Regions from separate parts of the Acidovorax sp. K2F genome, predicted to be linked through region 1. Evidence: predicted binding sites of a transcription regulator. Region 1 holds the regulator's gene; the other holds the start of a gene.
The links. The regulator FNR, encoded in region 1, switches genes on or off when oxygen is low (the NO sensors DNR and NnrR bind a similar motif). The targets are predictions, from matches to a motif close to TTGATNNNNATCAA.

Region 1 (6,097 bases):
GGGTCTCGTAGCGCGTGCGCTCCATGGGGATCATGGAGGGCGTAGGCTGACGCAGATTGGGCGGAAGCTTGAGCTTGCCAATGTCGTGGATCAATGCTGCCACACCCAGATCGTGCAGCTCCTCGCTCTTCATGCCCAGGGATCGCCCCAGCAGCAGCGAAATCACCATCACATTGATCGGATGCAACCCGTTGCGCTCGCCCACGCCCTCGGACAGCAGCCGGATGACGGAGTCGCCGTTTTCCAGCAGTTCGGTCACGCATCCAGAGACCAGCGCCTCCCCCTTGGCCCTGGCCTGGTCCGGGTGCTCGGAAACCGTGCGCTCCATGGACTGGTACTGACGCGTGGCTTCTGAGAAACGCTGATTGCAGGCGGCCAAGGCCCGGTTTTGTGCTTCCAGCAGCTCGCGGCGACGCTGTGCCTCGGGGTCTACGACAGTGGCCGTCCCAGGCCCGGGCGCATCCAGGCCGTTGGGCGGTGGGGCTGTCATCTCGGGCACGCTCCAGGCGGCCGGCACCAGCTCCTGGAGTTCAGGATCGCTCTTCTTGGGGACGTAACGCACCTCGGTCAGTCCCAGCTCCCGCAAAGTGGTGATCTGATCCGACGACGCCACCCGGAAACTGCTGGTCGGGAACGGATGATGCATCCAGCCCACGTCGAGCTGGATGTACATGCCGACACGCAGTTGGCTGATGTCGATGAGGATGGATGAGTTCACGTCAGGCGCACGATACATGGCGACATCAATGCCACCAATAGTTACGCAGATTATCACCAGTTCCAGTGACGTGGCGAAGAACCGACAGGCCGCGCAGCGATCCGGCAACACTTGACTGAAAGCGGGCCTGGCTGGACCACCCCGGTCCCCGCGACAAAGGAATCGCCCACCTTCCAGCCGCGGGGCGACTGGAGTGATGTCGACGGATCAGCGCCTCGCGCTCAGCGGCACCAGAGCGACGGCTTGTAAATGAGATCCATCCACAGCGCCCAGGCAGCTACCGCGCACAGCATGGCGCCTGCGGCCCTCGTGCCCCACTGCGCCCGCGCGAGATTCAGCCGGTTGCGAAGGCTGCTCCAAGCCCAGGGGCCGCCCACCAGCCACACCCCGCTGCCCACTGCAAACAGAGCCATGGTGAGGGCCCCCTCCAGCGCCCCCCCGCTGAGCGCCGCGACCAACAGGGCCGAATAGAGCAGTCCACAAGGCATCAGGGCCCACAGAACCCCGGCCGCCATCACTCCGCCCGGAGCCCCGACCAGCGGACGAACACGCGCCCACACGGAGCGGCCCGCCTGCTCCACCCACGCAGGCTGCCGCGACTGCACCATCATCATGAGCCCCCAGGCCATCACCGCCACATGCATGAGTGTCCAGGCGGGGCGCAGCGCGCTGGTTTGCTGGGTCAGCCATGCCAGACTGTCCATGGCCAAGGCCGCCAGTGCACCTGCGCTGGCATACCCCATCAGGCGCCCTGCGTGGAAGGCCATGGTGCGCTGCAGCGCACCGCCACGCGGCGCCCAGCGCACCTCCTGCTCCACACCACCGTCCGCCTGTGGTGCGCCGCCCTGCCGCACCAATGCTCCGCACGGCGCGGAACACATGGCCAAGCAATGGGACCCGCCAGCGAGTCCCATGAGCAAAGCAGTCCAGCCAACAGTGGCAAGCATAGGTGTCAGATGATGCGCGAAAACCGGGCGCGGTTGCGGTCAGCCTGCAGATAACGGTCAAAAACCATGGCGATACCGCGCACGAAGAACCACCCGGTGGCGGTCACTTCAATGCCCTCCGGACCCACCCGTACCAACCCCTGCTCCTGCATACCCTCCAGCTGCGCCAACTCTGCTGCGAAGTACTGGCGGAAATCGATCAACCACGCCTGCTCCATCGGCTCGAACAGCAGCTCGCCCTGGCACATCAGGGCCATGATGGCCGCGCGGCGCACCAGGTCGTCGCGGGTCAAGGCCAGCCCGCGGACCACAGGCAGCCGCCCCTGGTCCAGGAAGTCGTAGTACTCGTCCAGCGTCTTGGAGTTCTGGCTGTAAGTCGCCCCTACCCGGCCGATGGCCGATACGCCCAGCCCAATCAGGTCGCAGTCTGGCTGCGTGCTGTAGCCCTGGAAGTTGCGGTGCAAGCGTCCCTGGCGCTTGGCCACAGCCAGTGCGTCGGTAGGCAGAGCAAAGTGGTCCATGCCCACATAGACATACCCAGCGTCCATGAACGCATCGAGTGAGCGCGAGAGCATGGACAGCTTGCTCGCGCCCGTGGGCAATTCGGCGGAGATGATGCGACGCTGTGGCTTGAAACGCTCCGGCAAGTGTGCATAGGCATACAACGCAATGCGGTCAGGCCGCAGCTGCGCCACCTGCGCCAGCGTGCGGTCAAAAGACTCTGGCGTCTGGCGCGGCAGGCCGTAGATCAGGTCCACGTTCACCGAATCAAAGCCCAGCGAGCGAGCGGACTCCACCAGTGCAAAAACCTGCTCTGCAGGCTGAATGCGGTGCACGGCCTTTTGCACTTCGGCATCAAAGTCCTGCACGCCAAAACTCAGGCGGTTAAAGCCCAATTCAGCCAGGAGCGCCAGACGCTCGGAGTTGACCGTGCGCGGATCCACTTCGATCGAGTATTCGCCCCCGGGCGCCAGCGTGAAGCTGCGCTTGAGCATGGCCATCAGCTCCCGCAAGCCCGCATCTGAGAGGAAGGTGGGCGTGCCACCGCCCAGGTGCAATTGACTCACCACCTGTCCTACGCCACAGTGCGCGGTGTGCAGGTCGATCTCGCGGCTCAGGTAGCGCAAGTAGACCTCGGCGCGGTCATGGTGTTTGGTGATGATCTTGTTGCAGGCGCAGTAGTAGCACAGGGATTCGCAAAACGGGATGTGCACGTACAGGGACAGCGGCATGGCCTTGGCCAGCGTGCCCGAACGGCGCTGCTGCAGCGCCAGCACATAATCTTCCTGACCGAAGGCCTCCACAAATCGGTCGGCCGTTGGATAGGACGTATAACGGGGCCCTGGCACGTCAAAGCGGCGCAGAAGATCTGGCGAAACAGCAGTCATGGGGAAATTTCCTTGCGTACACCTTGACTGTGCCGTAGGCTCCGGGACATGTCCTTGACCTGCATCAAGTGAACCAACAAGCGATACGGCGACAATTTGATGAAGGTCAGCCGCTCGCCCGCGCCCTGTATTCAGGTTCGTGTACGGCAAGCACGATATGCTCGACCAACAACCCAAGTCCATGTGCCTATGAACCCGCTCACCATCAAAGTCGCCTGCTCCAACTGCAACCTCCGCGAGCTGTGCATGCCCGTGGGCTTGAACGAAGAGCAGCTCCAGCGCATTGACGAGGTGGTCGCCGTCCGTCGCAAAGTCAAACGCGGAGGCACGCTGTTTCGCAATGGCGAGTCCTTCACGTCCCTGTATGCCATCCGCACCGGGTTCTTCAAGACCTGCGTGGCCACGGAAGACGGTCGCGACCAGGTCACGGGCTTTCAGATGGCGGGCGAGATCATCGGGCTCGACGGCATCGTCAATGACCACCATACCTGTGATGCGGTGGCACTTGAAGACGCCGAAGTGTGTGTCATGCCCTTCGACCGCATTGAAGAGCTGTCACGCGAAGTCACTGCCCTGCAGCACCACGTGCACAAGATCATGAGTCGCGAGATCGTGCGCGAGCACGGCGTGATGTTGCTGCTGGGTAGCATGCGTGCCGAGGAACGCCTGGCCGCCTTTTTGCTGAACCTGGTGCAGCGCCTGCATGCACGGGGCTTCTCGCAGTCGGAACTGGTGTTGCGCATGACGCGCGAAGAAATCGGCAGCTACCTCGGTCTCAAACTCGAAACGGTCAGCCGGACCTTCTCCAAGTTTGTGGAAGAAGGGATCGTGGAAGTCAAACAGCGCCATGTGCGCATTCTCGACACCGATGCCCTGCGACGCATTGTGAACAGCCAGCAGACCTGCCACTGACGACACTGACACTGAGCCACTTCCACGCAGAGAGTCGGTTCAGCACAAAGTACAACCATCTCTTGCGAAACGGCATGCATTGCATGCCCAGACAAGCAGGCGAAAAGGGCTCAGGGGCAGGACGATGTCTTGCGGCAATCGTCGGGGCGCTCCCCATCGGGCACCGGGCACCGGTTGACCTCGAACGGAGACATGGAAAGCAGTGTCGTCAATGCGCTCGTTGCCATGGTGATGGCCCAAAACACAAAAAATGCGAGGGTGTACACCCCTTGCCGTGACAGCGCCAGGGGCTGGCCGAACCAGTGCAGGTCCTGGGGGTCCACCATGGCAAAAACCAGCATCTCCAGCACGCCCGCCATCAAGAAGGCGGGCCATGCAATCCACATCAGGCGTTGCGTCCACATATCGGTTCTGTCTCCTGGTGCTGCCTGGGGTCGCTGGGGGCAGCGACCGGCGGGTTGTCAGCGTGGTTGGTCTTGCACGGGGGTGGCCGCATGGTTGCGGGCCTTGAGGGCCGGTGCCAGGCTTTTCTCCGGCGCCACCAAGGTCTTGTTGATCTCAATGCCCTGGCGGTAGTAATCCTCGGCCACCACCGGGTCAGGCCGAGAAATCGCCAGCCACAGCGTCACAAAGCCAGCCACGATCACGATGGCAGGCCCGGCAATCACCAGCCACACATGGCCGAACTTCCACCAGGGCATGGGAACTGCCGGTGTCGCGATGGCAGGGTTTGAAGACATGGTGCTCTACTCCTCAACAATATCGGTCAAAGTGCGGCCCTGAAAGGCCCCACCGGGATGCCGCTCAACGCGGCACAAGAAACACGGATTTTTCCGTCACGTGGGCAGCTGCCCCGACGGCCTGCACGTCAAACTGAACCGCATGCGAGCCCGACGTGGCGGAACCGTACGGAATCTGCAAACGCACGGCCACCCAGCGCGACTCTGCTGCGCCAATATCCACTTCGGCCTCGGAGGCCACCTCCAGCCCCTCCAGTCCACGCGCACTGATGCGGTAGCGCTGTTCGCCCTCCGTGGCATTCATGATCTGCAGCCGGTAAATATTCTCCAGTTTGCCCCCCGCCACAATGCGCGAGAGCGCGGCCCGGTCACGCACGACATCCACCTTCAGCGGCGTGCGCACCACCAGGCTGGCCAGCATGGCAACGCACAGTGCTACCAGCACGGCGGTGTAGATCAGCACACGGGGACGCAGCACGCGACGCAGCATCTGGGACTGCGTCCAGCGCTTGGCCACGCCGTTCTGGGTGGAATAGCGGATCAGGCCACGCGGGTACTGCATCTTGTCCATTACGGTATTGCAGGCGTCCACACACAACCCGCAACCAATGCACTCATATTGCAAGCCCTTCCGGATATCGATGCCCACCGGACAGACCTGCACACACAGCGAGCAGTCAATGCAGTCGCCAAGCCCCTGGGCCTTGTAGTCAATGTTCTTCTTGCGCGGGCCGCGCTGCTCGCCACGCTCAGGGTCGTAGGTGACGATGAGCGTGTCTTTATCAAACATTGCGCTCTGAAAGCGCGCATAGGGACACATGTACTTGCAGACCTGCTCGCGCATGAAGCCTGCGTTGCCGTAGGTGGCAAAGCCGTAGAACAGCACCCAGAAAATCTGCCAGCCGCCTTCAAACGCCAGCAGCTCGCTGCCCAGTTCGCGGATAGGCACGAAGTACCCTACGAAAGTGAACCCAGTCCACAGGGCCACTGTGATCCACACCACCTGCTTGAGAAACTTTTTGCGGATCTTCTCGAACGTCCAGGGACCGTTGTCCAGACGGAGGCGGGCACTGCGATCGCCTTCGATCTTGTGCTCGATCCACATGAACATTTCGGTGTACACCGTCTGCGGACAGGCAAAGCCACACCACAGGCGCCCTGCCACGGCGGTGAAAAGGAACAGCGACAGCGCCGAAATGATCAGAAGACCGGTGAGATAGATGAAATCCTGCGGATAGAGCACCAGGCCAAAGATGTAGAACCTGCGAGCTCCCAGATCAAACAGCACCATCTGGCGCTGGCCCCATTCAAACCACGGCAGCCCGTAAAACACCAGCTGAGTCAAAAGCACCATGCCCCAACGCCAGCGCGCAAACAATCCGCTGATCGAGC
Region 2 (6,097 bases), on a different contig from region 1:
GTGCTGATGACCAGCAGCTGGCCCCACCCGTCGTTCGCCGGGCGCTTTCTGCCTTCGGAACGCGAGGTAAAGAAGACCGGCTTTTCGGCCCAGTGGCGCCTGTCGTCGCTAGCCACCACGGCGCAGGCCGACATTGCGAACGGCAAGCGCATCTGCCTGGGCGCGGATGAAGGCAGCGACTATGCACACAGCGGGGCCACGCCGGGCGACTGCGCCGACAGCTTCAGCGTGGCCTTCATCGACCCTGTGAATCCCTATTCCTTGTCGGACCGCGCGACCAAGTACGGTGTGCTGTTCATCGCCCTCACCTTCGTGGCCGTGGGCCTGTTCGAGCTGATGAAAAAGCTGCGCGTGCACCCGGTGCAGTACCTGCTGGTGGGCAGCGCGCTGTGCAGCTTCTTCCTGCTGCTGGTGAGCCTGTCGGAGCACCTGCCGTTTGGCATTTCGTACGCGGTGGCCGCGAGCGCGTGTGTGCTGCTGCTGGCCTATTACGCCAGCCACATGCTGGGTGCGCTCACGCGCGGTGTGCCACTGGGGGCGGGCATTGCGCTGCTGTATGGCCTGCTGTACGTGCTGCTGCAGCTCGAGCAGACAGCGCTGGTGGTGGGTGCGATTGCGCTCTTCCTGGTGCTGGCAGCGGTGATGGTGCTGACGCGCAAGGTGAACTGGTACGGCCTGTCGCAAGGCGGCACGCCCCCGCGCCCCACCATGCCGCCCGTGCAGCGCCCCGCAGCCCCGCGCGCGGAGGCTGCATGAACGCCGCCGCGCAGACCACCCGCTGGGCCCAGTACCTGGCGCAGGCCCAGGCCCTGACGCCGCCCGCCAGCACCGGCCCCGCAAGGGGCCCTGCGCTGACCGCCGCCGAATCGGCCCGCGTGCAGCGCCACCGCGACCAGTTGATGGCGGCCCTGCGGTCGCAGGACCGGCTGGCCTTGCACTGCGCCAAGCAGCAGGTGCTGGACGCAGCCTTTTGCCCCCACCGTGCCGAGGCGGACCACAGCCACGGAGGGCCTGCAAGCGGCGCTGCAGATTCGCCCGCCCTGCGCCGGGCGCTGCGCGACCTGGCGTGGCGCACCGCGGCCTTGCGGTTGCCGCGCCGCCCGGAGTTCTGAAGGTGTCCCGAGGGCCGTGCGCAGGCCCCTGGGGCACAATTTTTAGTAAAAACGGGTGGTAGCGCTAGTGCAATATGCGCCAGCAGCTATCAAAAGCAGAGCATTTACACCACCACAGTGCGGCTGCGCCCCTCGCGCTTGGCGGTGTAGAGCGCAGAGTCCAGCAGCCGCAGGGTGATGTCCAGCGGCCGCAGCGGGTCGAACAGGGTGAGCCCCATGCTGACCGACAGCACCAGCGCCGGCTCGATGCCGGGCAGCGGGTGGGCGGCCAGCGCCGCATGCACACGCTCGGCCACCACCTGTGCCTGGTCGAGCCCGGTGGCGGGCAACAGGGCCAGAAACTCCTCGCCCCCCCAGCGCCCCAGCACATCGGCCGCGCGGAAGGCGTCGCGGCACAGGGTGGCAAACAGCTGCAGAGCCTGGTCACCCACATGGTGGCCGTACACGTCGTTCACGCGCTTGAAGTGGTCCAGGTCCATCATCAGCAGGCTGGCTGGCTCATTGCCGCGCTGCAGTAGTGCCCATTCCTGGCGCAGGCGATCGGTGAACGAGCGGCGGTTGGCCAACCCGGTCAGCACATCGGTGTGGGCCAGCACCGCCATCTGGTGGCGCGCCGCCTCCAGCTCCATCAGCATCTGGCCCTGGCGGTCGTTGGCACGCTTGAGCTCCAGCAGCCGGATCACCTGGCGCGCCAGGGCGGACAGCAGGTCCTGCACCTTGGCTGACAGCTCGCGCGGCCGGTGGTCCAGCACGCACAGCGTGCCCAGCACAAAGCCATCGGGTGTGACCAGCGGCGCCCCGGCGTAAAAGCGCAGGGGGTTCTTCTGCGTGACGATCGCATAGTGCGCAAAGCGCGGGTCTTGTGCCAGGTCGGGCACGATGAAGACGCCGGACTGGCGGATGGCATAGCGGCACACCGACTCGCTCAGCGGGGTTTCGCGCAGCGCAAACCCCCGGGCGGCCTTGAACCACTGGCGCTGGCTGTCCAGCAGGCTGATCAATGCCACCGGCGCTTCGCACACGTAGCCCGCCAGGTCGGCCAGCTCGTCGTAGGCGGGCTCCATGGGCGTGTCGAGAATGCCGTAGCGCTGCAGGGCCTGGAGACGGGCCGTGTCGTCGCAGGGGTCGTCGGGAGGGGTGGTGTCGGCCATGATGCGAAGCGGCCGCGCCGCCCCCAATTGCCTTGAGATGGGGCAGCATGCCACACAAGCAGGACGGCTGCACGGGTGGAAGCCCGATGGCCCCCGGGTCACGCCAGAGTGGTGCTCTGGCCGTGCCGTGCCTGCCTCTGGTTTGTTCGTTCAGCGTCTGCTGGCGCTTGCCGCTGCGGGCGGACAGCGCAGCTGCGTTGCTGTCAGGCAGCCACAGCGGGCGCGGTATCGCGTTGGGCAGCGGGCTCGCTGGCACCCGGGGCGTCGGCGTCCGAACACGTGGCCCCACCGCAACCGTGAATCAACGCACCCGGCAACGCACCGGGCGCGTGCACCACGCCTGTCACAGGGTCAAACCCCACACGGCGCAGGTGCAGGGCCAGCGAGGCATCCATGCTCTGCGCATGCTGCGGAAACCATAGCGCCAGCTCGCTGGCCATCACGCGCAGCACCTTCAGGTCGCCCTGTTCGGCGCGGGCCGTGCCTTCACGCATCACTTGCAGCACCACCTTGTGCTGCATGCTGTGACAGTTGCCCGATGCAAATCGGGTGGAGGCCATCCAGTCGTCTTCCTGCCCGAAATGCTGCTCGGTGTGCTCCACCAGCGCGCACCAGCGGGGCAGCAGGTCGGCGTCACCGGCTTGGTCCACAGCGGCCAGCAAGTCGACGAACTCCCGGTGGGTGTCATCCATCAGGGGCAGGTCGAGGTTCAACGCATCAGACCATTCGAGGTGGGCCATGGGACTCCTTGGGCGGGCAGATCAAACGAAGGTGCGAGCTTAGAAGCCCCGGCCCGGCCGGGTGTTGATGCAGGTCATGGCAACGCCATACGCAGCCAGGCCCTGCACCGCGCGTGGCGGGCAGGGCCTGGTGGTGCAAGGGATTTGGGCGCCCAGCGCCCGCACCATCAGCTCTGGCCGTACATGCGCTTGGCGTCGTCCACACACTTGGACTTGAGGTCGCCAGTCATCGTCTCGCAGCGCTCCTTGGCAGCCTTGTAGTTGGCTTCATTCTTCTCGGCGGTGGCGTCCTTGCGCGCCTCGGCCACGTTGGCGGCCTTCTCGGCCGCTGTGTCTGCAGGCTTGGCCTGGGCGGCGGCCACCTTGGCATTTTCCTTGGCCTTCACATGTTCGGCCTTGGCATCCTTCACGCACACGTCCTTGGCGTTGCCGGTCAGGTCGTCGCACTTTTCCTTGGCGACAGCGTAGGCGGCGTCGGCACGGGCTTCAGCCACCTTCTGGCTGGCCTTGGCGCTGGGCTTGTACTGGGCTTCGAGCTCGGCCTTGGCCACGTCTTCGGTGCCCTTGGCTTCCTTCATACAGATGTCCTTGGCGTTGGCCTTGAGGGCATCGCATTTTTGCTTGTTCATCTTGTAGTCCGCCGAGATGCTGTCCTTGGCGGCCTTGTGCTCTGCGGGGGTCATGGCAAAAGCGGTGGTAGCCATCAGACCGGCGGCGCAGGCGGCGATCAGGGTGCGTTGGAATGTCATGGTTTTCTCCTCGATGAAATTGAATGCAATGGGTGTGAATCTTGTAGGGGCGGCGCGCCAGGGGTGGCCTGGCGGGGGCGGGGCGAAAGCCCCGCAGCGCGGTCGCGCTATCAGTCGTTGAAGCGGAAGTCGGGGTGGCGGTCCTGCCATTCTTTGAGCTGCTTTTCGGCCACGTCTCGGGCGATGCCCTGGCGCTCTTGTAGCTTGCCCAGGAACTGTTCGCGCTTGCCGTCGATGACATCGAAGTCGTCGTTCGTGAGCTTGCCCCACTGCTCGATCATCTTGCCCTTGAACTGCTTCCAGTTGCCCTTGATGGTGTCTTCATTCATGGTGTGACTCCTCAAAAAACTTCGCTTCAGCCATCCACTCGGAGTGCGTGGAACCTTTGCGTGATGCGATGGGATTCACTGTAAAAATGATCTGGCGATGGCGCCGTAGTCCATGCCACGCAGCACACGTCAGCACAGGACTACGGGCGTGACGGACATCGCCGATGAAGTCGGCTCCCACCCTCTGGCGAAGACGAGCGAGGGCTCCATGCAAGGTACAAAGTGTTGCAATGGCCCATCATTCAGGCCGTTGGCACAGCGGACATTGCATAGGCGTGTTTCGCTTGGTAACACTTGTGTTTCCAGGCGGGCGTGGCGTGTGATTTAGTCATGACTGTGCTGCCAGCGGCAGACTTTTTGACCACGACCACCATGACACATCCATACGAGGAGACTCTGACAACCGCGGTTGCAGAGGCACCAGAGGGCCTGCCCCTCCCCCCCGAAAACCCCACCACCGCCAGCAGGGCCCACGCGCCCTTGCTGACCGCGCTGTTTGCGTCCACCGCCCTGGCCGCCTGCGGAGGCGGCGGTGGCGACAGCGCGCCAGGCACGGGGACACCCAGTGCACCTGCGCCATCCACCCCCTCGCTGGGCAACTACGCCCATCCCTCCGCCGGCACGGACAACGAGGCCGCCCGCTTTCTGCTGCAGGCCCAGTTCTCGGCATCGACTGCCGAAATCGCGGCGCTGCGCACCACCACCTACGCCGACTGGCTGGAGAGCCAGTTCAATGCGGGCCCCAGCCAGGGCGGCTGGGACTGGCTGAACCAGCGCGGCTACGCAGACATCAGCAACGACACGGCCTACTACGACAACTCCTACCCTGCCGATTACATGATCTGGTACCAGCTCATGAAGTCGCCGGACGGTCTGCGCAAGCGGGTGGCGCTGGCACTGTCCGAAATCTGCGTGGTCTCGCTCAGCGGCGTGGACATCACCTGGCGCTGCCATGCCATGGCCTGGTACTGGGACCAGCTGGTGAACAACGCGTTTGGCAACTACCGCTCGGTGCTGGAGAACGTGACGCTGAACGCGGCCATGGGCTACTACCTCAACACCCGTGGCAACCAGAAGGAAAACGCCGCCACGGGCCGCCAGCCCGACGAAAACTATGCCCGCGAGGTCATGCAGCTCATGTCCATCGGACTGGTCGAGCTGAACCTGGACGGAACCCCCAAGAAAGACGGCGCCGGCAAGCCCATTGACAGCTACACCATGAACGACGTGACCAATCTGGCACGCGTGTTCACGGGCTACGACTACGACCAGACGCAGAACGTGCCGACCACCGTGCCAGGCACCACACGGGTGGTCTCCAACACCACCTTTGCGCGGCTGCCCATGGCGCTCAATGCATCGCGCCACTCCACGCTGGCCGCCACCTTCCTGGGCACCACCGTGCCCGCCAACACGCCCGGCGCCGCGGCACTCAAGACCGCGCTGGACACCTTGTTCAACCACCCTAACGTGGGCCCCTTCATCGGCAAGCAGCTGATCCAGCGGCTGGTCACCAGCAACCCGTCACCCGCCTACGTGGCCCGGGTGGCAGCCGCCTTCAACAACAACGGCGCCGGCGTGCGGGGTGACCTGCGCGCAGTGGTCAAGGCCATCTTGCTGGACGACGAGGCACGCTCGCCCACCGGGCTGACCCAGCCTGGCTTTGGCAAGCTGCGCGAGCCCATGCTGCGCTTTGTGCAGTGGGGCCGCACCTTTGGCATCAACTCGGTGCAGGGCAGCTGGAAGATCGGCGACCTGAGCGACCCCGGCTCGCGCCTGGGCCAGAGCCCGCTGCGTTCGCCCTCGGTGTTCAACTTCTTCCGCCCAGGCTACGTTCCACCATCCACGGCCCTGGCGGCAGCGGGCGCCGTGGCACCCGAGTTCCAGCTGGTCAACGAGAGCAGCGTGGGGGGCTACCTCAACTACATGCAGGGCGTGATCCGCAACGGCATCTTTGTGAATGCCCCGGAGCTGCCCAACAATGCCAGCAGTTCCAACAACGGGTACGACATCAAG

Region 2: the regulator FNR is predicted to act here: its motif matches at 3,068-3,081, upstream of N4G42_RS01855 (hemerythrin domain-containing protein).

Annotation. Positions count from the first base shown of each region.
Region 1 is NZ_JAOBSQ010000041.1:78,959-85,055, forward strand. Features, by position in the region: gene N4G42_RS15965 (HD-GYP domain-containing protein) at 1-718, opposite strand, end outside; gene N4G42_RS15970 (sulfite exporter TauE/SafE family protein) at 940-1,665, opposite strand; gene hemN (oxygen-independent coproporphyrinogen III oxidase) at 1,671-3,053, opposite strand; gene fnr (fumarate/nitrate reduction transcriptional regulator Fnr) at 3,243-3,965, shown strand; gene N4G42_RS15985 (hypothetical protein) at 4,076-4,369, opposite strand; gene N4G42_RS15990 (FixH family protein) at 4,427-4,705, opposite strand; gene ccoG (cytochrome c oxidase accessory protein CcoG) at 4,770-6,097, opposite strand, start outside.
Region 2 is NZ_JAOBSQ010000003.1:51,439-57,535, reverse strand. Features, by position in the region: gene creD (cell envelope integrity protein CreD) at 1-756, shown strand, start outside; gene N4G42_RS01865 (hypothetical protein) at 753-1,112, shown strand; gene N4G42_RS01860 (GGDEF domain-containing protein) at 1,217-2,263, opposite strand; gene N4G42_RS01855 (hemerythrin domain-containing protein) at 2,467-3,003, opposite strand; gene N4G42_RS01850 (hypothetical protein) at 3,171-3,752, opposite strand; gene N4G42_RS01845 (CsbD family protein) at 3,863-4,081, opposite strand; gene N4G42_RS01840 (DUF1800 family protein) at 4,454-6,097, shown strand, end outside.